DNA from 3 places in the Pseudomonas sp. GW821-FHT04D07 genome. Region 2 is predicted to be linked to each of the others. Evidence: predicted binding sites of a transcription regulator. Region 2 holds the regulator's gene; each other region holds the start of a gene.
What was found. Region 2 encodes FliA, which starts transcription of late flagellar genes. Its sites were predicted from a motif close to CTAAAGTTTNNNNNNNNNNNGCCGNTAA; they were not measured.
Positions count from the first base shown of each region.

Region 1: AC07T0_RS09870 (methyl-accepting chemotaxis protein) is a predicted target of FliA. The motif match lies at 8,114-8,141, and genes of this name have one in related genera.
Region 3: AC07T0_RS08940 (methyl-accepting chemotaxis protein) is a predicted target of FliA. The motif match lies at 2,395-2,422, and genes of this name have one in related genera.

Region 1 covers NZ_JBWKTH010000005.1:248,429-258,263, forward strand. The annotation lists gene AC07T0_RS09835 (acyl-CoA dehydrogenase family protein) at 1-593, opposite strand, end outside; gene AC07T0_RS09840 (HTD2 family dehydratase) at 617-1,444, opposite strand; gene AC07T0_RS09845 (LysR family transcriptional regulator) at 1,591-2,484, shown strand; gene tal (transaldolase) at 2,617-3,537, shown strand; gene AC07T0_RS09855 (co-regulatory protein PtrA N-terminal domain-containing protein) at 3,732-3,935, opposite strand; gene AC07T0_RS09860 (LysR family transcriptional regulator) at 4,152-5,048, shown strand; gene AC07T0_RS09865 (cyclic di-GMP phosphodiesterase) at 5,052-6,296, opposite strand; gene AC07T0_RS09870 (methyl-accepting chemotaxis protein) at 6,348-7,970, opposite strand; gene AC07T0_RS09875 (HAD family hydrolase) at 8,188-9,468, opposite strand; gene AC07T0_RS09880 (DeoR/GlpR family DNA-binding transcription regulator) at 9,730-9,835, shown strand, end outside.
Region 2 covers NZ_JBWKTH010000001.1:644,746-654,580, reverse strand. The annotation lists gene AC07T0_RS03090 (flagellar motor protein) at 1-215, opposite strand, end outside; gene AC07T0_RS03085 (protein-glutamate methylesterase/protein-glutamine glutaminase) at 215-1,360, opposite strand; gene AC07T0_RS03080 (chemotaxis protein CheA) at 1,413-3,683, opposite strand; gene AC07T0_RS03075 (protein phosphatase CheZ) at 3,698-4,486, opposite strand; gene AC07T0_RS03070 (chemotaxis response regulator CheY) at 4,509-4,880, opposite strand; gene fliA (RNA polymerase sigma factor FliA) at 5,053-5,793, opposite strand; gene fleN (flagellar synthesis regulator FleN) at 5,790-6,623, opposite strand; gene flhF (flagellar biosynthesis GTPase FlhF) at 6,745-8,073, opposite strand; gene flhA (flagellar biosynthesis protein FlhA) at 8,085-9,835, opposite strand, start outside.
Region 3 covers NZ_JBWKTH010000005.1:24,249-34,083, reverse strand. The annotation lists gene AC07T0_RS08955 (3-hydroxyacyl-CoA dehydrogenase) at 1-130, shown strand, start outside; gene AC07T0_RS08950 (CaiB/BaiF CoA transferase family protein) at 164-1,429, shown strand; gene AC07T0_RS08945 (IclR family transcriptional regulator) at 1,489-2,337, shown strand; gene AC07T0_RS08940 (methyl-accepting chemotaxis protein) at 2,507-4,492, shown strand; gene AC07T0_RS08935 (substrate-binding domain-containing protein) at 4,510-5,430, shown strand; gene AC07T0_RS08930 (acyl-CoA dehydrogenase family protein) at 5,608-6,795, opposite strand; gene AC07T0_RS08925 (YbaK/EbsC family protein) at 6,809-7,279, opposite strand; gene AC07T0_RS08920 (amino acid adenylation domain-containing protein) at 7,266-8,861, opposite strand; gene AC07T0_RS08915 (thioesterase II family protein) at 8,848-9,615, opposite strand; gene AC07T0_RS08910 (phosphopantetheine-binding protein) at 9,620-9,835, opposite strand, start outside.

The DNA of each region.
Region 1 (9,835 bases), on a different contig from region 2:
CCGTTGCCGATGGCCTCGCGCAGGTCGACCAGGAAAATCGACATGCCTTCGGATTTCTTCTGCACCTCGGCCAGCGGCGTGGTCCGGGCCAGCAGGATCATCAGGTCGGAATGCTGGACCCGCGAGATCCAGACTTTCTGCCCATTGATCACATACTTGTCGCCGTGCTTGACTGCGGTGGTCTTGATCTTGGTGGTGTCGGTGCCGGTGGTGGGCTCGGTGACGCCCATCGATTGCAGGCGCAACTCGCCGCTGGCCAGCTTCGGCAGGTAGAAGCGTTTCTGCGCCTCGCTGCCGTGGCGCAACAGGGTGAACATGTTGTACATCTGGCCGTGCACGGTGCCGGAGTTGCCGCCGCAGCGGTTGACTTCCTCAAGGATCACCGAGGCTTCGGCCAGGCCCAGGCCGGAGCCACCATACTCTTCGGGAATCATTGCCGACAGCCAGCCAGCGTCGGTCAGGGCTTTGACGAACGCTTCGGGGAAACCCTTCTCTTCATCGATCTTGCGCCAGTAGGCGGCATCGAATTCAGCGCACAGGGCACGAACACCCTCGCGAATGGCATTAAGTTCTTCGTTGTTATTCGGATTCATGGAGGTGATAGCCTTTTTTATTGTCAGTCGAAGTGCACTTCAGCCTGCTGGGCCAGGCCATTGGCGTTGCCAGCCCAGAGCTGGGCAACGCCGGGGCTGAGAATCCGTCCACCGACTTCGAAGGGTTGCGGGGCGATCAACGGGCGCACACCGCGATAGGAGAAGCGCCGCAGGGTCGCTTGCGGATTGGCCCTGCAGAACGCCCGCAGGTTCAGGGTGGCGATCATCGGACCGTGCACCACCAGGCCCGAATAACCTTCGGTGTCGGTGACGTAGGGGAAGTCGTAATGGATGCGGTGACCGTTGAAGGTCACGGCGCTGTAGCGGAACAGCAAGGTCGGCGTCGGTTCCACGGCTTCGCGCCAGTCGCCCTGGGTCAGCGTCTCACCGCTGCTTTGCTTGGGCGGCGTCGGTTCGCGATAGACGATGTCCTGTTCTTCGCGAATCGCCAGCCGACCGTCCTGGGCGTATTCATGCCGTACGGTGACAAACAGCAAGGCGCCGCTGCGCCCCTGCTTTTCCTCGATATGACTGATGGTCGACAAGCGGGTCGCATCGTGACCGGCGCGCAGCTGCTCGAAGAACTCAAGGCGCCCACCGGCCCACATGCGATTGCGATTGTCCGCCGGCGGCAGGAAACCGCCACGGGCCGGATGGCCGTCGCTGCCCAACAGGCTCTCGGCCAGCGGCTCCTGGAAGAAACACCATTGCCACAGCGGCGGCAGCGCCTCGCCATGGGCCGGAGCCGGTTCGCCAAAGGTCGCGGCGATACGCTTGAGCAAGTTGCGGCTCAATTGGTCGTGGGCTTCTTCGGTCCGTCCTAGCCAGGCACTCAGGTCTGTCGCACTCATGGAAGGTTTCTCCTTGCCGGTTGTTGTCATAAACCGATGATGCAAGGCGCAGCCCGTTCCGAGAATTTGCATTTCTATAAGCCGGCGTTCAGTTATGCTGAACGCCAATGTCCCACCTGCACGCAACCCCTGAGCGGAGTCGCCCCATGCATTTCGATCTGGCGGATCTACGCCTCTTTATCCATATCGCCGAATCGCCGAGCCTGACCCAGGGTGCCCGCCGCGCCTTTCTCTCGCCGGCCGCCGCCAGCGCGCGGATCAAAGCCCTGGAAGCGCAACTCGACACTCGCCTGCTGTACCGCGACAGCCGTGGCGTGGAAGTCACCCCGGCTGGCCAGCGGTTGCTGCAACACGCACGGTTGATCATGCGCCAGGTCGACTATCTGAAAAGCGAGTTCACCCGCTACGGTGGCGACTCCGCCGGGCATATCCGCATTTTCGCCAACACCACGGCGGTGACCGAGTTCCTCCCGGAAGTGTTGGCCGGTTTCCTCTCCCAGCGCCCCGGGGTGACGGTGGACCTGCAGGAGCGCCTGTCGCGGGACATTGTTCGTGGCGTACTCGACGGCACCACCGATATGGGCATCATCGCCGGCCCGGTGGAAGCCAGCGGCCTGCAGGTGATGCACTTCAGCACCGACCGCCTGGTACTGATCGTACCCGTGGCGCATCCGCTGGCGGCGCAGCAGTCGGTGACCTTCGGCCAGACTTTGGCGTTCCAGCATATCGGCCTGCACGAAGGCAGCACCTTGCTAAGCTTTTTGCGCGAGCATGTCGAACGGCTCGGCAAGACCTTGTCGTTGCGTATCCAGGTCTCCAGCTTCGAAGCCATCTGCCGTATGGTCGAAGCCGGGGTCGGCATCGGCATCATTCCCGAGTCCGCCGCCGTGCGGCACAGCCGGACCATGGAGCTGGTGACTGTGGCCCTGGACGAGCCCTGGGCCATTCGCGAGCGCAGCATCCTGGTGCGCGAGCTCGAAGCCCTGCCCGGGACCATACGCGCCTTGATCGCCACGCTGATGCCCGGGACACAAACCTGAACAGTCCTACAGTTTGAGTTGCACAAAGCCCTGCTTCGGCGGCATTCTTGAAGGTATTCGACTGACAGAACTTTTCACCTCAGCCGCACTCAATCAGTGCATGGATCCACGCCCTTCCCGACAGAGACGCTCATGACTTCGAAGCTTGCACAACTCAAGCAGTTCACCACCGTGGTCGCGGACACCGGCGACCTCGACGCCATTACCCGCCTCAAGCCGGTCGACGCCACCACCAACCCTTCGCTGCTGCTCAAGGCCGCGGCGCTGCCAGGCTACGCCGACCTGCTCAAGGCCGCCGTGGCCCACGCCAAGGGCGATGTGGGCCTGGCCTGCGATCATTTCGCGGTGTCCGTGGGCAGTGGCATTCTCAAGGCGATTCCCGGGCGTATTTCCACCGAAGTCGACGCGCGCCTGTCCTTCGATGAAACCGCGCTGCTGAGCAAGGCCCACCAGTTGATCGAGCTGTACGACAAGGCCGGTGTCAGCCGTGACCGCGTGCTGATCAAGCTGGCGTCGACCTGGGAAGGTATCCGCACCGCCGAGAAACTGGAGAAGGATGGCATCCAGACCAACCTGACCCTGCTGTTCTCCTTCGCCCAGGCCGCGGCCTGCGCCGACGCCGGGGTGTTCCTGATCTCGCCGTTCGTGGGCCGGATCTACGACTGGTACAAGAAGTCCACCGGCAACGAATACAGTGGTGCCGACGATCCGGGCGTGCAGTCGGTAACGCGCATCTACAACTACTACAAGTCCAACGACTACAAGACCGTGGTCATGGGCGCGAGCTTCCGCAACCTCAACCAGATCGAACAACTGGCCGGTTGCGACCGCCTGACCATCAGCCCCGACCTCCTGGAAAAGCTCGCTCAGGACGAAGGTCAGTTGGAACGTCGACTGCTGCCGGGTGCAGCCGGTGAACCACGCCTGCACCTGAATGAAGCGCAGTTCCGCTGGGCCTCCAACGAAGACGCCATGGCCACCGAGAAACTCGCCGAGGGTATTCGTCAGTTCGCCCGGGATCAGGAAAAACTGGAAGCCTTGCTGGCTCAGTAACCGGTACTTTACTCGCCGCCAAAACAACCCGGGCAGTCGGCTACTCCGCTACCCGGGACACTGCTCGCCTTGGGTCCTGCTGCCACACGGCCAGTCAGCGACCCGTTTGATACAGTCCCGGCGCCCCTCACCAGGCGTTAAACGCCTGTGGGGCGAACCGGTCGGCCTTTCGGCCCGACCACATACGCCCACCGTCAATTGGTGCGTTCGACGCTATCGGACGCAGCCTGCTTACCGGCTGCCACGGCCTGGGCCTTTTCCGACTGTTGGTAATGGGCCATGGAAACATCACGTGCCGCTTCCATGCGCGCCATGACCTTATCGCTGCCACCTTCGGCCATGGCCGCAACGGAGGCGGTCATCAGGGTTACGATCAACAACGCTTTAAGGGATTTCATCAGTCACTCTCCAATAGTTTGAGTTCGTCAGCACGGGTTCCTGCTGACTTGGGCTCATCCTATCGAGTGGCGCATTTCAGCCTGTTCCCCGCAGGATGAAATTTTTTACAGGAACACCCGCTCGAGAGAACCACGGTGCAAGCCGTCCCCGGTGCTGGATAAGCGCCAGGCAACGCCCTAGAATCCGCAGAGCATTGATTCTGGAAAACAGACAATATGGATCGTATCGACTGCATGCGTGCGTTTGTCGCCACCGTCGGCGCCAATGGCTTTGCCGCCGCGGCCCGGGCCATGGATGTTCCGCGCTCGAAAGTCAGCAAGCAGATCCAGGCGCTGGAAGAAGCCATTGGCGTGCAACTGCTGCAACGCACCACCCGCAGCCTGCACCTGACCGAGGCCGGCGCCGAATACTATGAAGCAGCCCGCGAGCTGCTGGCATCCCTGGACGAAACCGAACAACGGGCCCGCGATGGCGTCGGCGAGCTGCGCGGCGTGCTGCGGGTCAATGCGCCCATGTCCTTCGGACTGCGACGGCTGGGACCGCTGATTCCGCTGTTCCACCAGCAGCATCCGAACGTGGAACTGCAACTGGTGCTCAGCGACCAGCAAGTCGACCCGGTGCGCGGCGGCTTCGATGTCACCCTGCGCATCGCCAGCCTGCCGGACTCTTCCCTGGTCGCCCGTTTGCTCGCCCCCGCGCCACGGATCATGGTGGCCTCGCCGGCCTATCTGGCGCGGGCCGGCATACCCCAGACACCGAAGGACCTGACCAGCCATCAATTCCTGAACTACGGCTACCTGCAAAGTGGTGTCAGTCTGCAACTGAGCAATGGCAAGGAAACCCTGCGAGTCAATGTCACCGGGCCGCTGCACGCCAACAACGGCGACCTGCTGGCTCAGGCGGCGCAAGCCGGCATGGGCATCGCCCTGCTGCCCGATTTTATCGTCGAGGATGCCCTGGCTGCCGGCACCCTGGTCCCGCTGCTGTGCGAATGGAAGGCCCCGGCGATCAGCATCAACGCGGTCTACCCCTCGTCGCGCCGGGTGCCGCAGAAGACCCGGGCCTTTATCGAGTTCCTGGTCAAGGCACTGGCGGTGGGCGCAACGGCCTGAGCGCTAGGCGGTATTGAAGATCGACTGCTTGCCAATGGAAATGCCCGACCACAGCTCGTCCAGGTGCTTGAACCCCCACTTATTGACCGACTCCAGGCTGGTGATCGAGTCCTGTTCGCTGGCAACGGCAAGATCGATGACACTCTGGGCGATGGGCATGCGCAGTTTCGAGGAGTAAAACACCTTCACCCGGGGCGTCAGCAATGACTGCTCATGCTGCTCCATGACGATCCCCAGACGACCGCTGTGCAACAGCACCAGGGCACCCACCGGATAGATTCCGATGCAGCGGACAAAGGCATGGAAGACCTGCTCATCGAACTGACCTTTCCAATCGGCCATTTTCCGAATCGCCTCGGCCGCCGTCCAGGCCTGCTTGCCATGTCGCTCGGAGGTCACCGAGTCATAGCTGTCACACACCGCGGCCATCCGCGAAAACAGGCTGATCTGCGTCCCGCAGAGCTTGTGCGGATAACCGCTGCCATCGACTCTCTCGTGATGATGCAGGCAGACATCCACCACCCGCGGACTGAAATGACGGGTGTCGAGCAGCAGCTTCGCGCCGATCTCGGGATGTCGGCGCAGGCTCTCGAACTCGGCCTCCGTGAGCGGCAAGGTTTTATTGAGCAACTGCGCCGGCAGCATCATCTTGCCCACTTCATGCAGGATGCCCGCCATACCGGCTTCTTTCACCAGGCCTGCGGGCAGGTTCAGGCGGTAGGCCAGGCTCATCATCAGCGCGCATACCGCCACTGAATGCATATAGGTGTACTCATCACTGGTCTTGAGCCGGGCCAGGCTGATCAATGCATCGGGGTGACGGATCAGCGAATCCGAGATATCGGCGATCAGTTGGGTAACCTGCTCGGGATCAACCGCCCGGCCCATTCGCAGATCGCTGAACAGGCTCAGCACCGCGACCTTGGTCCGCGCGCACAAGCTCAATGCGTGGATCACTTCATCGCTCATGGCGATCCGCGGGCGATTGCGTGGACGCTCCTGTGCAGGAATGACCAGCGGTTCGAGCGCCGATGCCGCCGCCGAAGCCAGCTCCTGGGCCTGGAGATCCAGCCCCTTGCTGGTATCTATCCAGAGCGCGGCGAGGCCGGAGCTACGGATCTTCTGCAGATCCTCTTCGTTATCGAGCAGAAAGTGACTGCGCCAGAATGGGTGATCCATCCAGGAGCCGCAAAAGGATTGCACATACATACCGACACGAAGCTCGCTCACCTGTATCTGTCTTAGCATGACGAACATCCTGGTTTCTTATCACGCTGGAGCACCTCGCTGGAGGTCCGGCTACAGCGAAAACCGCGCGATCAGGTGATTCAGGCTTCCCGCCAGTTTCGACAGCTCGCCACTGGCGATCGACGTCTGGCTGGCGGCCGACGAGCTTTGAATGGAAAGATCACGAATACTCATCAGGTTACGGTCAACTGACCTGGACACCTGCGCCTGTTGCTCGGAAGCCGTGGCGATCAGCAGGTTCTTTTCATTGATATGCGAGATCGACAGGGTCACCTCCTTGATTGCCAGGCCCGTCTCGTGGGCCAGTGAACGGGTCACCCGGGTTTCTTCGCTGCTGTGGTTCATCGACTCCACGGCCTTCTTCGAGTCGAGCTGGATACCCTTGACCATCTGCTCGATTTCCTGGGTCGACTGCTGGGTCCGATGGGCCAGGGCACGTACCTCGTCCGCGACCACCGCAAAGCCACGGCCCTGCTCGCCAGCCCGGGCGGCTTCGATGGCGGCGTTCAACGCCAGCAGGTTGGTCTGCTCGGCGATGGCGCCAATCACGTCGAGCACCTTGGCAATATGCAGGGCCTGTCCGGCCAGACCTTCTATATCGGTTTTGGTCTGTTCGACACGGCTGCTCAAGCGCTCAATGGAGCCGATGGTTTCATCGACTCGATCCTGGACGATCCGTGCCGAGCTTTCCGAGGCCTGGGTGGACTGTGAAGCCGCAACGGCATTTCTGGCCACTTCCTCGACCGCGGCGGTCATCTGGTTGACCGCGGTGGCGGCCTGGTCGGTTTCAACGCTCTGCTTTTGAATACCCTTCGTCGACTCATGGGTAATCGCGCTCATCTGCTCAGCCGCCGAGGCCAGCTGTCGGGACGAGTCGGAGATATGTTCGATGGTGTTCTTGAGACTCGAACGCATGGCGGCGGCGACCGTCTGCAGGTCGGTGATTTCATCCCGCCCGCTGACCTCCACCTTGCTCTTCAGGTCACCGTCGGCGATCTTCTGCATCGACAGACGCAGGGCATTGATCGGCTGCGCGATACTGCGGGTAAACAGCAGCGCCACGGCACAACTGATCACCAGGGCCAGCACCATGAATATCAGTGTCAGCAAGAGCGCGCTGTCATAGCTGGTGTTTGACAGCTGCCCCGAATGCTCGGCCCCCTCCTCGTTGAGGCGGATCAGCGCTTGAATCGAAGCTTGCAACTTCTTCGCCGCGTCACTGGTGGTGTCACGAATGAAGTGGGTCATGCTCTCGAAGGATGCGGCCGAACTCATGCTCACCAGTCGATCGATCAGGTCCTGGTAATTGCGCACATCACTGATCACCTGATCATAAAGCTGTTTTTCTTCGGGACTGGAAACCCGCGAAGCATATTTTTCGGTTTCCTGGCTCAGGACGACTTTCAGCGCCTGCAGTTTGTCCAGGGAGCTTTTGCTTTGGCGCTCTTCATCCATGACAAAGCGACGGGCATCGAGCCGGTAGAGTTGCCCCGCATCTTGAATGCGACCGGCCTGACGCACACTCGGCAGCCAGTCCGTTTGCAGCCTCAGAGACGCGTCGTGGATTTCTTTCATCCGATACAGCGAGGTCACTCCGAGGCTGATCAGCAACAGGCAGATCAGCCCGAAAGCGAGGGCCGATCTGAGGGTCAACCTGATGTTCCTTGTCTTCATGAAACCACTCCGAGGCCAGGCTGCGTGAACGTTCGCTTGCGGGGACGCCAATCACTCCAGCAGTGTAGTACGTCCCTTGCAAAGGAGCGGTTTCAGCGTTCGGGTCACCTTGGCTGGCGCTCGATATGACGTGCCAGTTGTATCAACAGGCCTTTGGGCGAAAACCTTTATTACCGCGACTCACGGGCAGCCTGGCGCCACCCGCGAGCCGACAGACTTACGCCAGCAGCTTGCGCTCGGTCTTGCCGTACTTGATCGACTTCTCATCCGGAATCATCAGGCCGGTCTGTTCGTCGCGCCCCTGCAGGACGAAACGGGCGTCCGCCTTGCCCAACTGCTCGGCGGCCTTCTGGCTGTCGGCACCGATCTCGCCCTTTTTCATGCGGTTGACAATCACGCCCACGGCGGTGTCCTTGAAGTCACGCAACATCCAGGCATCGCCGTCGCTGTCGCCAGCCACCAGCACCGGGCCATAGCCCTTCTTCGCCACCAGCACGTTCTTGATCCCGACGGTCTTGCCCGGGCCGTAGTTGAAGTGCCAGCCCGGCAGGTAGCTGCTGTCGTACTTGCCGTCTTTCATCGCCAGGCGCAGGCCGATCACGTTTTCCGGCGGTACGCCATAACCGTAGTTGGGATGGCCAGCGAACACCCGGACCACGTCATCGATGGACGCGGTGCTGATATAGACGTCGATGCCGTTGGCTCGCAGCGTGTGCATCAGGCCACGGATTTCCTCGTGGATACGGATGCCGTGGAAGTGCGTATCGGCGACCACCCCGGCCTTGCCCGGCAAGCTGCGCGGGCTCTCGTACCTGACCTTGCGCAGGCCATCACCCAGGTCATGGTTGTTGGAGGCCTCGGCCATCGCCTGCAACTCGGCGGTGCTCATGTTCTTGTAGAAGTAGATGATCCACTTGTAGCCGATCTCCACCGGGTAGCTGTCGCAGATCGCGTCATACATGAAGTAGAGCTTGGTGAAGAAGTCCTTGAACTGATCGGTGGCCTGGATTTCCTCCAGGCTCTTGCTGCCGGCCAGGCCCTGGTAGTTGGCGTGCAACCAGCGGTAGTCGGCTTCGACGTCGGCGGCGATGTCTTCCATGTTCACTGGCTTGCCGTCGACCGTCAGGTAGTCCTTCATAAACGCACCGTTCGGCACGTCCTGGCGCAGCACGGCGGCAAACTCGTCGGGGTTGAGTTTGTACTGCAAGTGGTTCATCTGGTAGACCAGCAGCGCCTCTTCGCAGTCGTTCATGATGCAGGTGTTGTCCCAGTCGAACACCGCGTACGGGCGTTTGTCCGGGTGGTAGGACGCACTCTTCAGGCCATGCTGGTCGAGCACCGCCTGCAGGCGCTTCTGGTTCAACGGCGACCAGCGCGCCGGGTCCAGTGCGCTCGGCGTGGCCTTGGCGGTGGAGGCCTCGGCAAGGCGGCCACTCAACAACAAGGGACTGACAACGGAAACGGCGGCAAGGGTATTCAGAAACTGGCGACGCTGCATGGCATAACTCCTGGAATTAGAAGAATGGTCGCAAACGGGGCGACGGCGAGAGCGTGTTTCAAGACAAGGGCGCAGGGGACGGGCCGCCCGGCGACGAGGCTAGCGCCAAATACATATAAATACAACAATGCCACAATATTACACATTTATGGCACATCGACACTTTCTCACCGACAGTGATGGGCGACCGAACTTGACAGCGCTGTCCCGTCTTCCACAATGCGTGCTCGGATAGCGATCCCAACAGTAAGGACATGAGGTATGTGGCAAGAAGAGCGTTACCAGCGGATTCGTGCACTGCTGGCGACCTTGCAGCGTGTGACCACCGACCGCATTGTCACGGAACTGAATGTTTCCCGCGAGACCG
Region 2 (9,835 bases):
ATGCGCGGCGGAAAGAGGATCCAGGCGAGAATCTGCATGGCACGCTTGAATGCACTCATCGGCGATTGCAGCAAGGCCGCGCCGATGGTCCCACCCAGCACGATCAAGGCCGCCGGACCGTTGGCCAGGGCCCCAAGGTGACCCCCTTCGAGGAAATTGCCACCAATGATGGCGACAAACGCCAGGATAATCCCGATAAGGCTCAACACATCCATCAGAGGCAGGCCTCGACCAGATGCTTGCCGATTTCATCCAGACTGTAGACCGCATCGGCCAGCTCAGCTTTGACGATGGCCATGGGCATGCCGTAGATCACGCAACTGGCTTCGTCCTGGGCCCAGATCGCACTGCCACCCTGCTTGAGCAGACGCGCACCTTCGCGGCCGTCGGCGCCCATGCCGGTGAGCACCACCGCCAGAACTTTGTCGCCATAGGACTTGGCCGCGGAACCGAAGGTGATATCCACACAGGGCTTGTAGTTCAGACGCTCATCACCCGGCAGGATTTTCACCGCGCCGCGCCCGTCGATCATCATCTGCTTGCCACCTGGCGCGAGCAAGGCCAGGCCGGGACGCAGGATGTCACCATCCTCGGCTTCCTTGACATTGATCTGGCAGAGCTTGTCCAGACGTTCGGCAAAGGCCTTGGTGAAGGCCGCCGGCATGTGCTGGATCAACACGATGGGCGCCGGGAAGCTGGCCGGCAACTGGGTCAGGACCCGTTGCAAGGCCACCGGACCACCGGTGGACGTACCGATGGCGACCAGCTTGTAGGCTTTGCGCTTCGGTGCCCCGGAAGTCGATACCGAAGCCTGTGTCGGGGCCGGGGCCGGGGCCGGGGCACGACTGGCCACCGGGGTGGTCCGCACGGGCGCCGGAGCCGGGCTGCCATAGCTGCCGGACGCCGGTGTCGGCGTAACGGCCGGAGACGGCGCGGCGGCGGGAACACTGCTGAAGCGACGGTTACTGCGCGAGATGCTGTGAACCTTCTCGCACAACAGTTGCTTGACCTTCTCGGGATTGCGCGAGATGTCTTCGAAATTCTTCGGCAGGAAATCCACGGCCCCGGCGTCCAGCGCATCGAGGGTCACTCGGGCGCCTTCGTGGGTCAGGGACGAGAACATCAATACCGGAGTCGGGCAGCGCTGCATGATATGCCGCACCGCCGTGATGCCGTCCATCATCGGCATCTCGTAGTCCATGGTGATCACGTCCGGCTTGAGGGCCAGGGCCTGATCGATGGCTTCTTTACCGTTGGTCGCCGTACCGACGACCTGGATGCTCGGATCCGCCGAAAGGATTTCCGAGACGCGGCGGCGGAAAAACCCCGAATCATCCACCACCAGGACCTTGACTACCATAAACACTCCGTTAGGCACGGCGGCGGACTTAAGCGCCGCCGCCGGTCCAGAATCAAATACGCCGTGCGGCGTAACGCTTGAGCATGCTCGGCACGTCGAGAATCAAGGCAATGCGACCGTCACCGGTAATGGTGGCGCCCGACATACCCGGAGTCCCCTGCAGCATCTTGCCCAGCGGTTTGATGACCACTTCTTCCTGGCCGACCAACTGATCGACGACGAAGCCGATCCGCTGGGTGCCCACTGAAAGGATCACCACATGGCCTTCGCGCTGCTCTTCGTGAGCGGCCGAGCTGACCAGCCAGCGCTTGAGGTAGAACAGCGGCAGGGCCTTGTCGCGGACAATCACCACTTCCTGGCCGTCGACCACGTTGGTGCGCGACAGGTCGAGGTGGAAGATCTCGTTGACGTTGACCAGCGGGAAGGCAAAGGCCTGGTTGCCGAGCATGACCATCAGGGTCGGCATGATCGCCAGGGTCAACGGGACCTTGATGACGATCTTCGAGCCCTTGCCCTTGGTCGAGTAGATGTTGATGGTGCCGTTGAGCTGGGCGATCTTGGTTTTCACCACATCCATGCCCACGCCACGCCCGGACACGTCGGAAATCTCGGTCTTGGTCGAGAAACCCGGGGCAAAGATCAGGTTGAAGCAGTCGGTCTCGCTCAGGCGATCGGCCGCATCCTTGTCCATCAGGCCCTTCTTCACCGCGATGCTGCGCAGCACGTCGGCGTCCATGCCCTTGCCGTCATCGGAGATCGACAGCAGGATGTGGTCGCCTTCCTGCTCGGCGGAGAGGATCACCCGACCGCTGCGGGACTTGCCCATGGCCTCGCGGTCGGCCGGTTCTTCGATACCGTGGTCGACCGAGTTGCGCACCAAGTGGACCAGCGGGTCGGCCAGGGCCTCCACCAGGTTCTTGTCGAGGTCGGTCTCTTCGCCCACCAGTTCCAGGTTGATCTCTTTCTTCAACTGCCGGGCCAGGTCGCGAACCAGGCGCGGGAAGCGGCCGAAAACTTTCTTGATCGGCTGCATGCGGGTTTTCATCACCGCGGTCTGCAGGTCGGCGGTCACCACGTCGAGGTTGGACACGGCCTTGGACATGGCCTCATCGCCACTGTTCAAGCCCAGGCGCACCAGGCGGTTACGCACCAGCACCAGTTCGCCGACCATGTTCATGATCTCGTCCAGGCGCGCGGTATCGACCCGCACGGTGGTTTCCGCTTCGCTGGCGGCCGGCTTGTCACCAGCGGCGGCGGCAGGTGCCGGCGCGCGGGCCGGAGCCGGTGCCGGTGCCGGCGCGGCCTTGGCCGGGGCTGGCGTCGCCGCTGCCGGAGCAGGTGCCTTGGCGGCAGGCGCGGCAGCAGCGGCCGGTTTGGCCGCCACCGGCGTAGCCACCGCCGTGGTCGCGGCCACTTCGGTGAATTTGCCCTTGCCATGCAACTCGTCGAGCAGCGATTCGAATTCCTGGTCGGTGATCAGGTCACCGCTGGCGGCGCCTGTACTTTCAGCCGCCTGGGCCGAAGCCGCGGTGGTATCGAGCGCTTCGACCTTGAACGACCCCTTGCCATGCAACTGGTCCAGCAAAGCTTCGAATTCGTCGTCGGTAATATCGGTACTTTCCGGCGCACCGCTGGCGGCAGCTGGGGCTGCCGGCGAAGTCGGTGCCGCGACCGCATCCGGGGCGAACTGGCCCTTGCCGTGCAACTGGTCGAGCAGCGATTCGAACTCGGCATCAGTGATTTCATCGCCGCCAGCCTCGCCCGGCGCCGCACCCACGGCCATGGCTTTTGGTGCCTCGGCTGCGGCCTTGACGCTGTTCAGGGAGTCGAGCAGCAATTCGAATTCATTGTCGGTGATGTCACCAGACTCGCTTTCAGCGACCGCTTCAGGCACCACGGCCTCGGCCACCGGCGCGGCCACGACTTCGGCAGCCGCCGGTTCCGCCAGACGCGCCAAGGCCGCCAGCAGTTCCGGGGTTGCCGCAGTGATCGGGCCACGTTCGCGCACTTCGCTGAACATGCCGTTCACCGCATCCAGCGCTTCCAGGACCACGTCCATCAGCTCCGAGTCGACACGTCGCTCACCCTTGCGCAGGATGTCGAACACGTTCTCGGCGATGTGACAGCACTCCACCAGCTCGTTGAGCTGGAGGAAGCCGGCGCCCCCTTTTACAGTGTGAAAACCGCGAAAGATTGCATTGAGCAGGTCCGCATCATCAGGCCGGCTTTCCAGCTCGACCAGTTGTTCGGACAGTTGCTCCAGAATCTCGCCGGCCTCAACCAGAAAATCCTGAAGGATCTCTTCATCGGCGCCGAAGCTCATGTGTTTGGGTGCTCCTAGAATCCAAGACTGGAAAGCAAATCGTCGACATCGTCCTGACCGGACATAACGTCTTCACGTTTATCGGCATGAATCTGCGGACCTACACCCTTGGCCAACTCATTTTGCGGATCTTTTTCGGCAAGGATGGCATCGTGATCATGCTCGATACCGGCAAAACGGTCGACCTGGCTGGCCATCAGCACCAGTTTGAGCAGGTTGCTTTCCACTTCGGTGACCATTTGGGTCACGCGCTTGATCACCTGACCGGTAAGGTCCTGGTAATCCTGGGCCAGCAGAATATCGTTCAGCTCGCTCGACACCGCGCGGGTTTCCTGCTCGCTGCGGGACAGGAACGTCTCGACCCGCCGCGCCAACTCGCGAAACTCCTGGGCACCGACTTCGCGCCGCATGAAACGGCTCCAGTCAGCGCCCAAGGCCTTGGCCTCCACGTTCAGGCCAGTGACCCTCGGGGTCGCACTCTCCACCAGGTCCATGGTGCGGTTGGCCGCGGCTTCCGTCAGCCTGACCACATAGGACAGGCGCTCGGTGGCGTCGGTGATCTGCGAGACTTCCTCGGCCTGCGGCATATGCGGGTCGATCTGGAAGTTGACAATAGCGCTGTGCAATTCGCGGGTGAGCTTGCCGACTTCCAGGTACAGGCCACGGTCACGGGTCTGATTCAGCTCATGGATCATTTGCACCGCGTCGCCAAATCGACCTTTTTCAAGGCTGTCGACCAGTTCGCGGGCATGTTTTTTCAGGGTTAGTTCAAAATCACCCAGTGAAGATTCGTTGTGCTCCATAGCGCCCCCGTGGTGGACTTCATCAGCCGATGCGTTCGAAGATTTTCTCGATCTTCTCTTTCAACGCCTGGGCCGTGAATGGTTTGACCACATAGCCGTTTACACCGGCCTGGGCAGCTTCGATGATCTGCTCGCGCTTGGCTTCGGCCGTGACCATCAACACCGGCAGGTGCTTGAGCTTTTCATCGGCACGCACGTGGCGCAGCAGATCGATGCCGGTCATGCCGGGCATGTTCCAGTCAGTGACCAGAAAGTCGATGCTACCGCTGTTGAGGACGGGAATCGCGGTAGTACCGTCGTCCGCCTCAACCGTGTTGGTGAACCCGAGGTCACGCAACAGGTTCTTGATGATCCGCCGCATCGTTGAAAAATCGTCAACGATGAGGATTTTCATGTTCTTGTCCAATTCGACCTCCAAGCAGTCTTAAACGCGTTCAGCACCTGGACGCGCTGTTCAATCAATTCGGCACAGCACTCAACGACTGCATGGAAACCTCATCCGGCCGAGTCTCCCACAGGGCGTCAAACGCCATGTCGGTCTCGTTCGCAGTGTTCCCGCACTGCCTTCAACGCGCTCGCCACTCCCCCAAACGCCCCCGCAAGCGGGCCGCGCACTGGCTGTGTAACTGGCTGACTCGCGATTCGCTGACCCCCAGCACCTCACCAATTTCCTTGAGGTTCAGCTCTTCGTCGTAGTACAGCGCCAACACCAGTCGCTCACGCTCCGGCAAATTGGCAATCGCATCCGCCAGCGCCGCCTGGAAGCGTTCATCTTCCAGATCGCGCGACGGTTCGAGATGAGCACTCGCGCCGTCCTCGTGCAGCCCTTCATGTTCGCCGTCCTGCAACAGGTCGTCGAAACTGAACAGGCGACTGCCCAAGGTATCGTTCAAAATCCCGTAATAATCGTCGAGACTCAATTGGAGTTCGGCTGCAACCTCGTGATCTTTAGCGTCACGGCCGGTTTTTGCTTCAATTGCACGAATTGCGTCACTGACCATGCGTGTATTGCGGTGCACCGAACGCGGTGCCCAGTCACCCTTGCGCACTTCATCAAGCATCGCGCCGCGGATACGGATGCCGGCATAGGTCTCGAAACTGGCACCTTTGCTCGCGTCGTACTTGGTCGAGACCTCCAGCAGACCGATCATCCCGGCCTGGATCAGATCCTCGACCTGAACGCTGGCCGGCAGTCGCGCCAGCAGGTGATAGGCAATACGTTTGACCAAAGGTGCGTAACGCTCGATCAGTTCATACTGGCTGTCACGTGACGACTTGGAATACATGCGATAGCCACTGGCAGTCATAGAACCGGTCCCGCACTCGTTTGATGCACCAGACGCTCGACGAAAAACTCCAGGTGCCCCCGAGGATTGGCAGGGAGCGGCCAGGTGTCGACCTTCTGCGCGATTGCCTTGAACGCCAAGGCGCATTTCGAACGGGGAAATGCCTCATAGACCGCGCGCTGCTTTTGCACGGCCTTGCGGACACACTCGTCATAAGGAACGGCGCCGACGTATTGTAGGGCCACATCCAGGAAACGATCCGTGACCTTGGTCAACTTGGCGAACAGGTTGCGGCCTTCCTGCGGGCTCTGGGCCATGTTGGCCAGTACGCGGAAGCGGTTCATGCCGTAGTCGCGGTTGAGCAGTTTGATCAAGGCGTAGGCGTCGGTGATCGAGGTCGGCTCGTCGCAGACCACCAGCAACACTTCCTGGGCCGCGCGGACGAAGCTGACCACCGACTCGCCAATACCCGCGGCCGTGTCGATCACCAGCACATCGAGGTTGTCGCCGATATCGCTGAATGCCTGGATCAGGCCGGCATGCTGCGCCGGGCTCAGGTGCACCATGCTCTGGGTCCCCGAGGCCGCCGGCACGATGCGAATCCCGCCCGGACCTTGCAACAGTACGTCGCGCAGTTCGCAGCGGCCCTCGACCACGTCGGCCAGGGTGCGTTTGGGGGTCAGGCCGAGCAGGACGTCGACATTCGCCAGCCCCAGATCCGCATCCAGCAGCATGACGCGCCGGCCAAGCTCAGCCAGCGCCAGGGACAAATTCACTGACACGTTGGTCTTCCCGACGCCACCTTTGCCGCCGGTCACCGCGATCACCTGTACGGGATGCATGCTGCCCATGTTCTCTTCTTACCTTGTCTTGCTTAGACGGAAGGCCACATAAGTGGCTGCGCGTTCACTTGTCGGAACAATGCGTGGCAGACCATCGATGTAGGTAATTTGCAACGTCTGAATACTCATCTCAGCCCACCCGCTTCGACGGGCTGTGGTAGATATCAGCGAACATATCGGCCATGGCTTCCTCGCTGGGTTCTTCCTGCATTTGCACACTGACCGCCCTGGACACCAGTTGATGCCGGCGTGGCAGGTGCAGATCATCCGGAATACGCGGCCCGTCGGTCAGATAGGCCACGGGCAGTTCGTGACTGATAGCCAGGCTCAGCACTTCGCCGAGGCTCGCCGTTTCATCCAGTTTAGTCAGGATGCAACCGGCCAGCCCGCAGCGTTTATAGCTGTGGTAGGCGGCCGTCAGCACCTGTTTCTGGCTGGTGGTAGCCAGGACCAGATAATTCTTCGCCTTGATCCCGCGTCCGGCCAGGCTTTCCAGTTGCATGCGCAACGCCGGGTCGCTGGCCTGCAGGCCGGCGGTATCGATCAGCACCACGCGTTTGCGCAGCAGCGGATCGAGGGCCTGGGCCAGGGACTGGCCCGGGTCGACATGGGTCACCGAGACATTGAGGATCCGCCCCAGGGTCTTGAGCTGCTCCTGGGCGCCGATGCGGAAGCTGTCCATGCTCACCAGCGCGATGTTCTGCGCGCCGTACTTGAGCACGTAGCGCGCCGCCAGCTTGGCCAGCGTGGTGGTCTTGCCCATGCCGGCAGGACCGACCATGGCAATCACACCGCCCTCTTCCAGTGGCTCGATCTCGGGTGTGACAATCATCCGCGCCAGGTGCGCCAGCAGCATGCGCCAGGCCTGGCGTGGCTCGTCGATCCCGGTAACCAGTTCCAGCAGGTCGCGCGACAGCGGCCCGGACAGGCCGATGCGCTGCAGACGGCGCCAGAGGTTGGCCTGCTGCGGCTGACGGCCTTGCAACTGGTTCCAGGCCAGGGAGCCCAGCTGGACTTCCAGCAGCTCACGCAGGCCGTTGAGTTCCGAACGCATCGAGTCGAACACCCGCTGGTCCACCGCCGGGGCGTGCACCACAGGCGCTGGCGCCGGGCGCCGCGGCTCGTCGAAAGTCGGTTCGATCAGCGGCTCGGCGGCGGTCAGCGGCAGGCCGGCGAACAGTTGGCGATTGGTTGCGTTGTCGGTATCGCCGTCACTGCGCAAGCTCAGTTCGGCCTGGGCGGTGACGATACGCGACTGGGTCTTGCGCAGCTCGTCTTCGAGCTCCATGTTCGGCACCCGCGGCGACAGCGCCGAGAGCTTGTAGTCCAGGGCAGCCGTCAGCTCGACACCGCCCGCAATCCGGCGGTTGCCGATAATGGCCGCGTCCGAGCCCAGCTCATCACGCACGAGCTTCATGGCCTGACGCATATCGGCGGCGAAAAAACGCTTAACTTGCATAACCCACTACCTCAGCCGTTGGGCCCTACTGTCGCAACGATGGTCACTTGCTTGTTGTCCGGAATTTCCTGGTAGGCCAAGACATGCAAACTTGGCACCGCCAGTCGTCCAAACCGCGAAAGCATCGCGCGAACCGGTCCAGCTACCAGCAGGATCACCGGCTGCCCTTGCATTTCCTGGCGCTGGGCGGCGTCGATCAGCGAACGCTGGAGTTTCTCGGCCATGCTCGGTTCCAGAAGAACGCCTTCTTCCGAGCCTTGTCCGGCCTTCTGCAGACTATTGAGCAATATCTGTTCCAACCTGGGCTCCAAGGTGATCACAGGCAGCTCGGACTCAAGCCCCACAATGCTTTGGACGATTGCACGGGACAATCCGACGCGAACCGCGGCAACCATAGCGGCAGTATCTTGACTCTTGGAGGCATTGTTGGCGATCGCTTCGGCAATGCTGCGGATGTCGCGGACCGGCACGTGTTCGGCGAGCAAGGCCTGCAGCACCTTGAGCAGATGCGACAGGGAAATGATCCCCGGCACCAGCTCTTCGGCCAGCTTCGGCGAGCCCTTGGCCAGCAATTGCATGAGTTGCTGGACTTCCTCGTGGCCGATCAGCTCGCTGGAGTGCTTGTAGAGGATCTGGTTGAGGTGCGTCGCCACCACGGTGCTGGCGTCGACCACGGTGTACCCCAGGGACTGCGCCTGGGAACGCTGACTGACCTCGATCCAGACCGCCTCCAGACCAAAGGCCGGGTCCTTGGCGGTAATCCCGTTGAGCGGGCCGTAGACCTGGCCCGGATTGATCGCCAGCTCGCGATCCGGGTAAATCTCGGCCTCAGCCAGGGTCACCCCCATCAGGGTCAGGCGGTAGGCACTGGGTGCCAGGTCAAGGTTGTCACGAATATGCACAGTGGGCATCAGAAAGCCCAGGTCCTGGGAGAGCTTCTTGCGCACCCCCTTGATCCGCGCCAGCAATTGCCCGCCCTGGTTGCGGTCCACCAGTGGAATCAGGCGATAACCGACTTCCAGGCCGATCATGTCGATGGGACTGACGTCGTCCCAGCCCAGCTCCTTGGTTTCCATGGTCCGTGCCGGCGATGGCAGCAGGTCCTGCTGGCGCTGGACTTCGGCCAGGGCCTGGACCTTGGCGACATTCTGTTTTTTCCAGAGCATATAAGCCATGCCGCCGGCCACGGCCGCCAGGCTGATAAAGGAAAAGTGCGGCATGCCCGGCACCAGGCCCATCACCGCCATCAGGCCGGCGGCGACAGCGAGGGCCTTGGGCGAGGCGAACATCTGCCGGCTGATCTGCTTGCCCATGTCTTCCGAACCGGAAGCCCGGGTCACCATGATCGCCGCGGCTGTGGATAACAACAGTGATGGCAATTGCGCCACCAAACCGTCACCAATGGTCAGCAAGGCGTAGACCTTGCCGGCGTCGGCAAAGCTCATATGGTGCTGGAAGATCCCGACCGCCATGCCGCCGATCAGGTTGATGAACAGAATCAGCAGGCCGGCGACGGCGTCACCGCGGACGAATTTGCTGGCACCGTCCATCGAGCCGTAGAACTCGGCTTCCTGAGCGACTTCCAGACGCCGCAGCTTGGCCTGTGGCTGATCGATCAGGCCGGCGTTGAGGTCGGCGTCGATCGCCATCTGCTTGCCGGGCATCGCATCGAGGGTGAAACGCGCGCTCACCTCGGAAATCCGTCCGGCACCCTTGGTGACCACGACAAAGTTGATGATCATCAAGATCGCGAAGACGACGA
Region 3 (9,835 bases), on a different contig from region 2:
GCGAGTGCTACATATCCTCAAGCGGATGGCCGATCTCACCGCGGACCCGCGTTACCGCCCAGGGCTCTGGCTGCGTCGACGAGCCGGGCTTGGTCTGTCTTTGCGGACTCCCGAGCCATCGGTTGGTTGATACTCGATTAAAAATAATTAAAGGGTGAGTGAAATGGGTGCTTTGACGGGTTATCGGGTTCTAGATTTAAGCCGGGTCCTGGCCGGCCCCTGGTGCGGCCAGGTCCTGGCTGATCTGGGCGCCGAGGTCATCAAGATAGAACGGCCGAGGGTCGGCGACGACACCAGAGGCTGGGGACCGCCCTGGATGCCGGATGAAGCGGGGGAGTCGACCCAGGAGTCGTCCTATTATCAATCGACCAACCGCGGCAAGCTTTCAGTGGCCCTCGACCTGTCTTCCGCTGAAGGGCAGGCATTGATTCGAGCGCTGGTCACTGACTGCGATGTGTTGATCGAGAACTACAAGGCCGGCTCGCTGGCCAAATACGGGCTTGATTACCAGACCTTGTCCGAGATCAATCCGCGCCTTGTCTACTGTTCGGTCACCGGTTTTGGCCAGACCGGGCCGCGGGCCAGCGAGCCGGGCTATGACTTCATTATCCAGGGGCTGGGTGGGCTGATGAGTATCACCGGCGAACGTGATGACCTGCCGGGTGGCGGGGCCCAAAAGGTTGGCGTGGCCTTTTCCGATCTGATGACCGGGCTTTACTCCACTGTCGCCATCCAGGCTGCCCTGTTGAGCCGGCATCAAACCGGGCTGGGCCAGTACATCGACATGGCGTTGCTGGACGTGCAGATCGCCACGCTGTGCAATCAAAGCCAGAACTACCTGGCCTCGGGCAAACCGCCAGGCCGGTACGGCAATGCCCACGCCAATATCGTTCCGTACCAGGTCTTCAAGGCCAGCGATGGCGACTTCATCATCGCCTGCGGTAATGACACCCAGTTCGTTGACCTGTGCAACGCCATTGGCTTGCCGGAGTTGCCCGAGGATCCTCGGTTTACCCGCAATTCAAGCCGCGTAAACAACCGACAGGCCATCGTTGGCATGCTTTCCGAGCACTTCCTGCAAGGCACGGCACAAGGCTGGGTGACCCGGATTCACGCCAAGGGGGTGCCCGTCGGGGCAATCAACGACATTGCAACGGCGTTGGCCGAACCACAGGTCAAGGCCCGCGATATGCTGGTGACCATCCCTCATCCGCGCAAGGCCGATTTCGTTACCGTGGGCAGCCCCATGAAGTTCTCCCGCACACCGGTTGAATACCTGCGCCCGGCGCCGATGCTCGGCGAGCACACGGACAGTGTCTTGAGCCAGCGCTTGGGGTTGAGCGCCGCGCAGCTCGCGGAACTCAAGGGCCTCGGCGTTATCGAGCAGTTAAGCGGCCAGGGCATTGAAGAGTTGACGGCCTCGTGCTGACATTGCTTATTTCCGCACTGCGGAATATATTTTCGCAATATTATTTAAGGCGTTAGTCCATGAAAAAGCCCTCGGAATCGGTCGATCAAATTGATCGTCAGCGCACAAACGAGGCCAGCCATGGCGTCTCGCTCGATTTCGTCGAGGAGGAGGGCAAGGATCGTAATTTCATTACCGCGTTGGCCCGAGGCATTGAGGTCCTACGCTGTTTTGGCCCGGGCGCGCATGTGCTGGGCAACCAGGACCTGGCGGCTCGAACAGGGCTGCCCAAACCCACTGTGACGCGGCTGACCCACACCCTGTGCAAGCTGGGCTGCCTGAAGCCGGTTCCCCACTCGACGAAATTCCAGCTGGATATTGGCGTCCTGGCGCTGGGCTATGGAATGTTGTCGAACCTGTCTATCCGGGCAGTGGCTCATCCTTTGATGCAGAGCCTGGCCAATTATGCGGGTGCCGCCGTGGCAATGGCAGCTCGTGACCGGATGCAGATGGTTTACCTGGACGTGGTGCAGGGCGAAGCCAACCTGACCATGCGCCGGCAAATCGGTAGTTACCTTCCACTGCATTTGAGCTCGGCGGGGAGGGCATGCCTGGCGGCCATGCCGGACAGCGAACGTGACTTCATCCTCGATCATATTCGTGAACGCAACAGCGCCGAATGGCTGACGATCCGCCGTGGCCTGGAGCAATGCTTCAAGGATTACGCCGATTACGGCTACTGCCTGTCACTGGGTGAGTGGACAAAGGATGTCAACTCCGTCGCCGTGCCGCTGATACATAGCGAGTACGGCATCCTGGCGTTCAACTGTGGCGGCCCGAGCTTTATTTTGCCGCGGGACAAGCTGGAGGATGATATTGGGCCTAGGCTCAAGCACATGGTCAGTAATATCCAGGCTGCGACTCTCTAAGCCTGGCAGGGTGCCGCCGTACTTCCTGTTGCCGTACTCAGCGTCAACAGGCGGAGCCTAAAGTTGACCATTGCCACGCCGATAAGATTTCAGGTCACCAAGAAACCGCCAAGATTCGTGCTCTCCGCCACTCGTGCTTGAGTCCGTACTAAAAATAAAGAGGATAGCCATGACCATTCTTCAGCGAGTGATTGGCGGATTCGCCCTGTTGTTGGTGGTGTTGCTCACCATGGTAGGCATCAGCTATCAAAGTACCCATTCGATCAGCGAACGCTTGACTATCATCACCGGCCAATCCGCGCCGTTGAGCCGGGCGGCCAGCGAGCTTTACGTTCATATCCTCAGGGCCAATCAGGCACTGTTGGCGATTCTTATCAGCAACGACCCCAAGCAGATCAACGACGGCAGGCAGCCGTTCAACGACAGCCTGGTGCGCTTTACTCAATTGCTCGAGAGTATTCCGACCTACATCGGCGATCACCCGCGGCTACGCGACAACCTTGCTCAACAACGCCAACTCAGTTCGGCTTATGTCGAACAGGCACAGAACCTGATGGAGACCCATCGCCAATATGTGGCGCAAGTTGCCCAGACCCACGAGTTGCAAGGTTACAGCAGCAGCCAGGGAGTCCAACTGACCAGCTATCTGCGCGATTATATCGCCCGTGAGCGCAGTGCCGGTGCCGATGAACACCTGGCCGCAGCGGAGAAGCTGTTGCTGGAAGTCAACAAATCCTACGACAGTCTGGCCGCCCACGCCGCCAAGCCGGATATCGTGTCGTTGCAGCGTCTGCTTAACCTGCAAGACGAGGTTATTAACTCGCGGGTTCAGGCGTTTTTGGACGTTGACCCTCGGGTAGGGCGCATCGTCGCGGTCATGGTCAATCGTTTGCTCAACGACCTGACCGGCAGTGATGGGCTGTACCGTGCCTTTCAGCAGGAAGCCACCCTGGCCGACCATGTTCTCGAACAACGCCAGGCGACGGAAACCCGTCTGCAGGCCACTCTGGATAAGATCGGCGAATTCGGTAGCCAGTCTCTTGACGTGGCCAGCGCGGCGAAGAGTGATGCCGACGCCACCATCAGCAATAGCCTCAGCCTGCTGTTGATCGTCTGCGTGCTGGCGGTGTTGGCTGCTTTGGTGATCGGTACGTGGGTGGCCTTCAGCTTGCGTCGACCGTTGGCAGCCTTTCGCGAGGTGTTGAAGCAGCTTACCCGGGGTGACATGCGGGTGCGCTTCGATGTCAGCCGCAAAGATGAATTCGGTGAACTCGGCGGTTACCTCAACGAACTGACTCAGTCCTTGCAGACCACCTTCCGTGAGCTGATTGGCTCCGCCGATAGCCTGGCCCAGTCCGCGAGCGATAACGCGGTGGTCAGTGAGCAGACCACGCGGGTAGTGGATGAACAGAAAGATCGTCTGCATTCCGCCGCTTCGGCGATGACCGAGATGGAGAGTACCGTCGAAGAAGTCGCCCGGCGGGCACAGGACACACGTAGCGCGGTGGACGACACCAGCGAACTGACTCACAAGGTGCAGCAGCGAGTGGCCGAGACGATCATCAACATTCGCCAGCAGGCCGAGCAGGTGAACAAGGCTTCGGCGGTCACCGACGAACTGCAGAAATATGGCCAGAACATCGACAGTATCGTCGATGCGATTCGCACCATTGCCGAGCAGACCAACCTGTTGGCGCTCAACGCCGCCATTGAAGCGGCCCGTGCCGGAGAGCAAGGCAGGGGCTTTGCGGTGGTGGCTGACGAAGTGCGTTCACTGGCCAGCCGCACCCAGGCTTCGACCAGCGAAATCCAGGAAATGATCGGTCAGATGCAGGGCAAGATTCATTCCGCCGTGCAAGTGATGAACGAAAGCCAGGTGCAATCCAACAACTGCGTAACGTTGGCCTCTGGCGCCGATGAGTTGCTGGTGGCGATGGGCGAGGCGGTGGGCACCATCCGTGACATGAACATTCAGATCGCTGCCGCCACCGAGGAACAGAGCGCCACGGTGCAAGAAACCAGCCGCATGGTCACCCAGATCAACGACTCCGCCCAACAGGCCGCCGAGGGGGCCGAGCGTACGGCAAGCAGCAGCCAGGGCCTGTCGGACATGGCCAAGGTGCAGCGTGAACTGCTCCATCATTTCAGCGTATGACGCCGGGGAGACCGAACATGAAACAGTGGTTGACGCTTGCCTTGGGTATCAGTTTCCTTACTGCCGGTTTGGCCCAGGCCGCTACGCCGCTGTTGGGCGTGGCCATGGCCAAATACGATGACAACTTCCAGACCATCCTGCGCAATGGCGTGCAGAAACACGCCGCCGTTCTGGATACCGATATCTTCATGGAGGATGGTCATGACAGTGCCGAGTTGCAGATGCGCCAGTTTCGTAATCTGGTCAATTCCAAGGTGGACGCCATAGTGGTCGCGATGGTCAATGCCAAGAGCGCCCCTGAAATGCTGCGTTTGGCCAGTGCGGCGAAAATCCCGCTGGTGTTCGTAAACCGCAACCCGGCCCCCGATAAGTGGCCGGCACAGACGGCATTCGTCGGATCCGATGAGCTGGAGTCGGGCACACTGCAAATGGAAGAGTTGGCCCGCCGCGCCAACTACAAGGGCAATGTGGTGATCCTGGTGGGGGACCCAAGCAACAAATCCTCGTTGATGCGCACCGAAGACGTGGAAAAGGTCGTCGCCAAATACCCGAACATGAAAGTGGTGCAGAAGAAGGTCGGTAACTGGGAGCGTAGCCAGGCGGCCGCCATTGTCATCGATTGGGTCAAGGCGGGCGTAGACTTTTCGATCATCGCTGCCAATAACGATGAGATGGCCATTGGCGCGATCATGGGTCTGGAAAAGGCCGGCAAAAATGCCAAAGACTATTGGGTCGGTGGCATTGATGGCACTCCTGATGGCTTGAAACTGATGGCTGACGGCAAGATGGCCGTGAGCGTGTTCCAGGACGCCATCGGCCAGGCTAATGGCGCGGTGGAGGTTGCATTGCGCCTGGCTCGGGGCGAGCCCCTGGACTCACCGCTGATCTGGGTGCCATTCAAACTGATCACCCCGGAAAATCGCCAGCAGTTTGAATAAGCCCGGTGCATCAGGATGGGATAGGGGCGGCGACCCCTCCTGTGACACTGATCCGCAAGGCTTGGCCAATAGCCTAGGCGCGACTAATTGCGCGGGTATCCTGAGCGCCTTGCTTTTGAAAACTCTCCGGACGGGGTTGATTGCGCGGCCCGGATGGCAAGCCCGGTTTTGACCTGTTTATCGCAGGGTTGCATGCCCGCTCGTTGAGCGTGAGTCCTGGTGACAACTGCTCGATCCGTATGCTGGAGTACTGTCGAAGATCATGTCGCGCATCAACTCGCTGGCGCCGGCGGCGATGGTGCCGGCCATGGCATCGCGGTACAGGCGCGCCACCTCTGAATCAAGCTGATAACCCCGTGCTCCGTGCAACTGCGCACACGCCTGAGCCGCGTTTAGCGCGAGTTCGCTGGCACGCAACTTGAGAATGCACGCGGAGCGCGTATCGAGTTGGCCTTGGCTGTACTGCCATGCTATTTGATAGGCGTAGTGTCGGAGCATCTGTTGCTCGCCGATCAGGTCTGCCAACCGGTGCCTGACGCTCTGCTTGTCGCTCAAGGGGGCACCTTGCAGCTGATGCTGACGCACGAAGCGTTCGAGCAGCGAGATACTGTGGTTGGCGCCGCCCAGTGCCAACAGTCCGGCAACCAGGCGCTCGAAGTCCAGGCCCTGCATGAGGTAGATCAAGGCCTTGCCGGCTTTGCCCAGAAGTTGTCGCGTGGGCACCTTGAGTTGCTGGAAATCCAGGTCGCAAATATCGGCGCTGCGCCAGCCCAGCATCGGCAGTGCTTGTCTGTTCAGCCCTGGGCTGGTGCCGTCGATCAACAGCAGGCTGCTGCTGCCCAAGGCATGGCGGCCCTCACCACTGCGCACCAGGGTGACGATCAGTGACGCCTGCGAACCATTGGCGATGTAGCGTTTGGCTCCGTCGACGATGAACCCCTTTGCCGTTGACAGGGCTTGGCAGCGCAACTGGCTGAGATCGCTGCCGGCCTGCTCTTCGGTGATCGCCAGGGCGGTGATGATGCGTCCTTGGCGAATCCCTGGCAGGTATCGCTGGCGCTGTTCATCGTTGCCGAACAGTTCCAGGTATGCACTGGCCATGTAGGCCTGGACGCCCACGGCAGCACGAATGCCGGCATAACCCAGCGCCCCAAGTTCCTCGAGGAATACGGCACTTCGCATAAAACCTTCGCCTTGCTGCGGCAGGCCGAGCAAACCATGTTCTGCGAGAGTTTGCCAGGCTTGGGGGCAGAGGTGCCCGCGCTCCTCGGCGGCCGGTACCAGCGGCAGGAGTTGGTCCACCAGGATCTGCCGCACATACAAGGCGAAATCTCGTTGCTCGTCGTTCAGATAGGGGCTGTGCATGTTTGGCTTATCTTCATTTCACCGATATCACTCGGTGGGTGGGCAGGATGTCCGTCAAGCGACCGGAGATTTTGAAGACCGCGTTCGGGGTGCCGGCGGCGGCCCAGACTTCATCGAAGGTAAGCAGGTCTTCATCGACGAACAGGGTGATCTCTTGCTTGTGTCCGAGCGGTGGAACGCCGCCGATGACGTACCCGGTCACCTCCTTGACAAAGTCGGCATCGGCTTTGGAAATCTTGTCGCCGAGCAGTCGCGAAATAGCTTTTTCGTTCACCCGGTTGGGGCCGCTGGCAAGCACCAGTACGGGGGCGTTGGCCGCTGTGCGAAAGACCAGCGACTTGACTATCTGGGCTTTTTCACAGCCAAGGGCAAGGGCCGCATCGTCGGCGGTGTGGGTCGATTCGGGCAGCTCCTGAACGGTCAGGGCGTGGCCCCGTTGATGGAGGATGTCCTGAAATTGCTGGGCGCGTTTACTGATGCTCATAAGCGGGTGCTCCTGATGACTGAAGTGTGGCTAGCAGCCGCTGGCGATCGACTTTGCCGGTCGCCGAGAGCGGCAGGCTGTGGCACAGTTGGATGCGGCTCGGGACCATGTAGGTCGGGAGTTGGGTGGCCAACTCCTGGCGCAGGCGTAGCGGGTTGCAGTCTTCGCTGGCGGCGATGACAAAGGCGACCAAGGATTTTTCCCCCTGTGCCGACTCGCTGACGGTGACAAAGCTCTGGCGCACCTGCGGGTGGTTGTTGAGATGATAGGCGACTTCCCCCAGCTCGATGCGAAAGCCATTGATCTTCACTTGGTCATCCTGACGCCCTTGAAATACCAGCGTACCGTCGTCGCGCAAGTAACCGCGGTCACCGGTGCGGTAGAGACGCTCCTGCCGATCGCCGATGCGACATTCAAAAAAACGTTCGCGACTGATTTCCGGCAACCCCAGGTAGCCTGGTGACAGGCCTGGCCCGGCGAGGCAGACCTCGCCGCTTTCTCCACTGTCGCAGAGGCGGCCTTGATCGATCAGGTACACCCGGGTGTTCTGGATCGGCAGACCGATGGGCAGCGCGTTGTCTTCGCTGTGCAGTTCGCGGACCGGGTAGAAGGTAGCAAAGGTGGTGCTTTCGGTTGGCCCATAGACGCTGACAATCTTTTGTGGTCCATACAGCGCCACTGCCTTGGCCATATGCCTTAGGGAGTGGGCTTCGCCGCCGGTGAGCACAGTGCTGACGTTGGCCAGTGCCTGGGGGGCTTCGTCGATCAGGGTGTTGAACAACGCGGTGGTGAGGAACAGCACACTGATGCGCTGTGCCTGCAGCAGCCGTTGCAGGCTCGAAACGCGAATGAAGGCTTCCGGGTACAACACGCAAGTAGCGCCGAGCAGCAGCGCGCCCCAGATTTCGAAGGTGGCGGCATCAAAGGTGACGGGCGCCAGCTGTAGCAGGCGGCTTTGTTCATTCAGCGAGACGTATCGAGCGTTGTACACCAGCCGGGTGATACCGCGGTGAAGAGTCGGTACGCCCTTGGGCTTGCCAGTGGAACCTGAGGTGAAGTTGATGTAGGCGACGCTGTCGGCATTCGTCGTCGTAGGTGGGTTTGCGCTGGCCTCGGCTGCACCTTGCAGCGCCTCGAGGATGATCACCTGATAACCTGCGAAGCGCGGGTCGTGCCTGGCGTCAGCGTTGCCCAAGAGGCAAGTGCAGTGCGCCTGGCTGAACAGTTCATGGATGCGCGCTTGCGGCCAGACCGGATCCAGCGGCAGGTAGGTCGCGCCGGCCTTGAGAATCGCCAGTAGAGAGATGATAAGGTCCAGGCTGCGAGGCAGGCTCACCGCTATCACGCTGCCGGGCTGGACACCCTCGGCGATCAGGTGCCAGGCGAGCAGGTTGGCTTGCGCGTTCAACTGCTGGTAGCTCAGTTCACGCTCCTGGCAGATCAGCGCCACAGCCTGGGGCGAGCGTGCGGCGACGGCGGCGAACAGTTCGCCGACGCTGGCGCTATCGGGGTAGGGCTCCTGTGTCTGGTTGATGTGAGTGTGCAGGGTTAGTGCCGAAGTACTGTATTCAAGCGTTTCCATGCTGGTCCCTCATCCGTGCGGTTATGCTTTTCAGCAGTTGCTGGCGATGGCTGTCGAGGAAGAAATGTCCACCCTCGATCTCAATCAGCTCGAAGGCGCGGGAGCTATGTTTGGCCCAACCGATCATGCTGGCGTGCCGGTCGATGGGATCCAGGCTGCCAAAGTAGGCATGGATAGGGATCTCCAGCGGGGCAGGGTGCCAGTCGCTCCAGATCTCCGAGAGCTGCATGTCGCTGCGCAGTACCGGCAGCATCAGGCGCATGAGCATCTCGCTTTGCAGGACCGCCGGCGGCGTACCGCCCATGGTCTGCAAGGCGTGGTGAAAGTCCTCTGGACTGAGTTGATGCAGATAGGGCTGCGCTTGCGGGCTGGCCGGGCTGCGGCAGCCGCTGATAAACAACAATTGGGTCTGGCCGGGATAGAGGTGTCGGGTCTGTTGGCTGAGTTCGTAGGCCAAGCGTGCGCCAAAGCTGTGCCCATAGAACGCATGCGGCGAATCCAGGTACGGCGCCAGTGCCCGCAGACAGTCTTCGAGCAGTGATGACCAGTTCTGGTAGGGCGGCTCTTTTATCCGGCAACCGCGTCCGGGCAGACGTACGGCGAGCAATTCCACATCGGCATCCAGATCTTCCACCCAGCTACGAAACAGATCCGGATTGCCACCCGCGTAGGGAAAGCAAATCAGGCGCAGGCGTGGATGGGCGAGTGGCTTGGGAACCAGCAGCCAGCGCTCGTCGTACGAAGGCCCGGACATAACCTCAACTCTCCGTCAATGCATTGAGGTGCATGCTGTTGCGCTGGATACAGGCGGCAATGTCCTGTATCCGGCCTTGGGCGAAGAGGTCTTCGGGGGGCAGGGTGTCCTCGCCGAAATGCTCCTCTGCCTTGGCAATCAGCTTGATGGCACTGAGAGAAGTCCCGCCGACCTCGAAGAAGTCACTCCCGGCGTCTACTATGCGTAGCCCCAACTCACG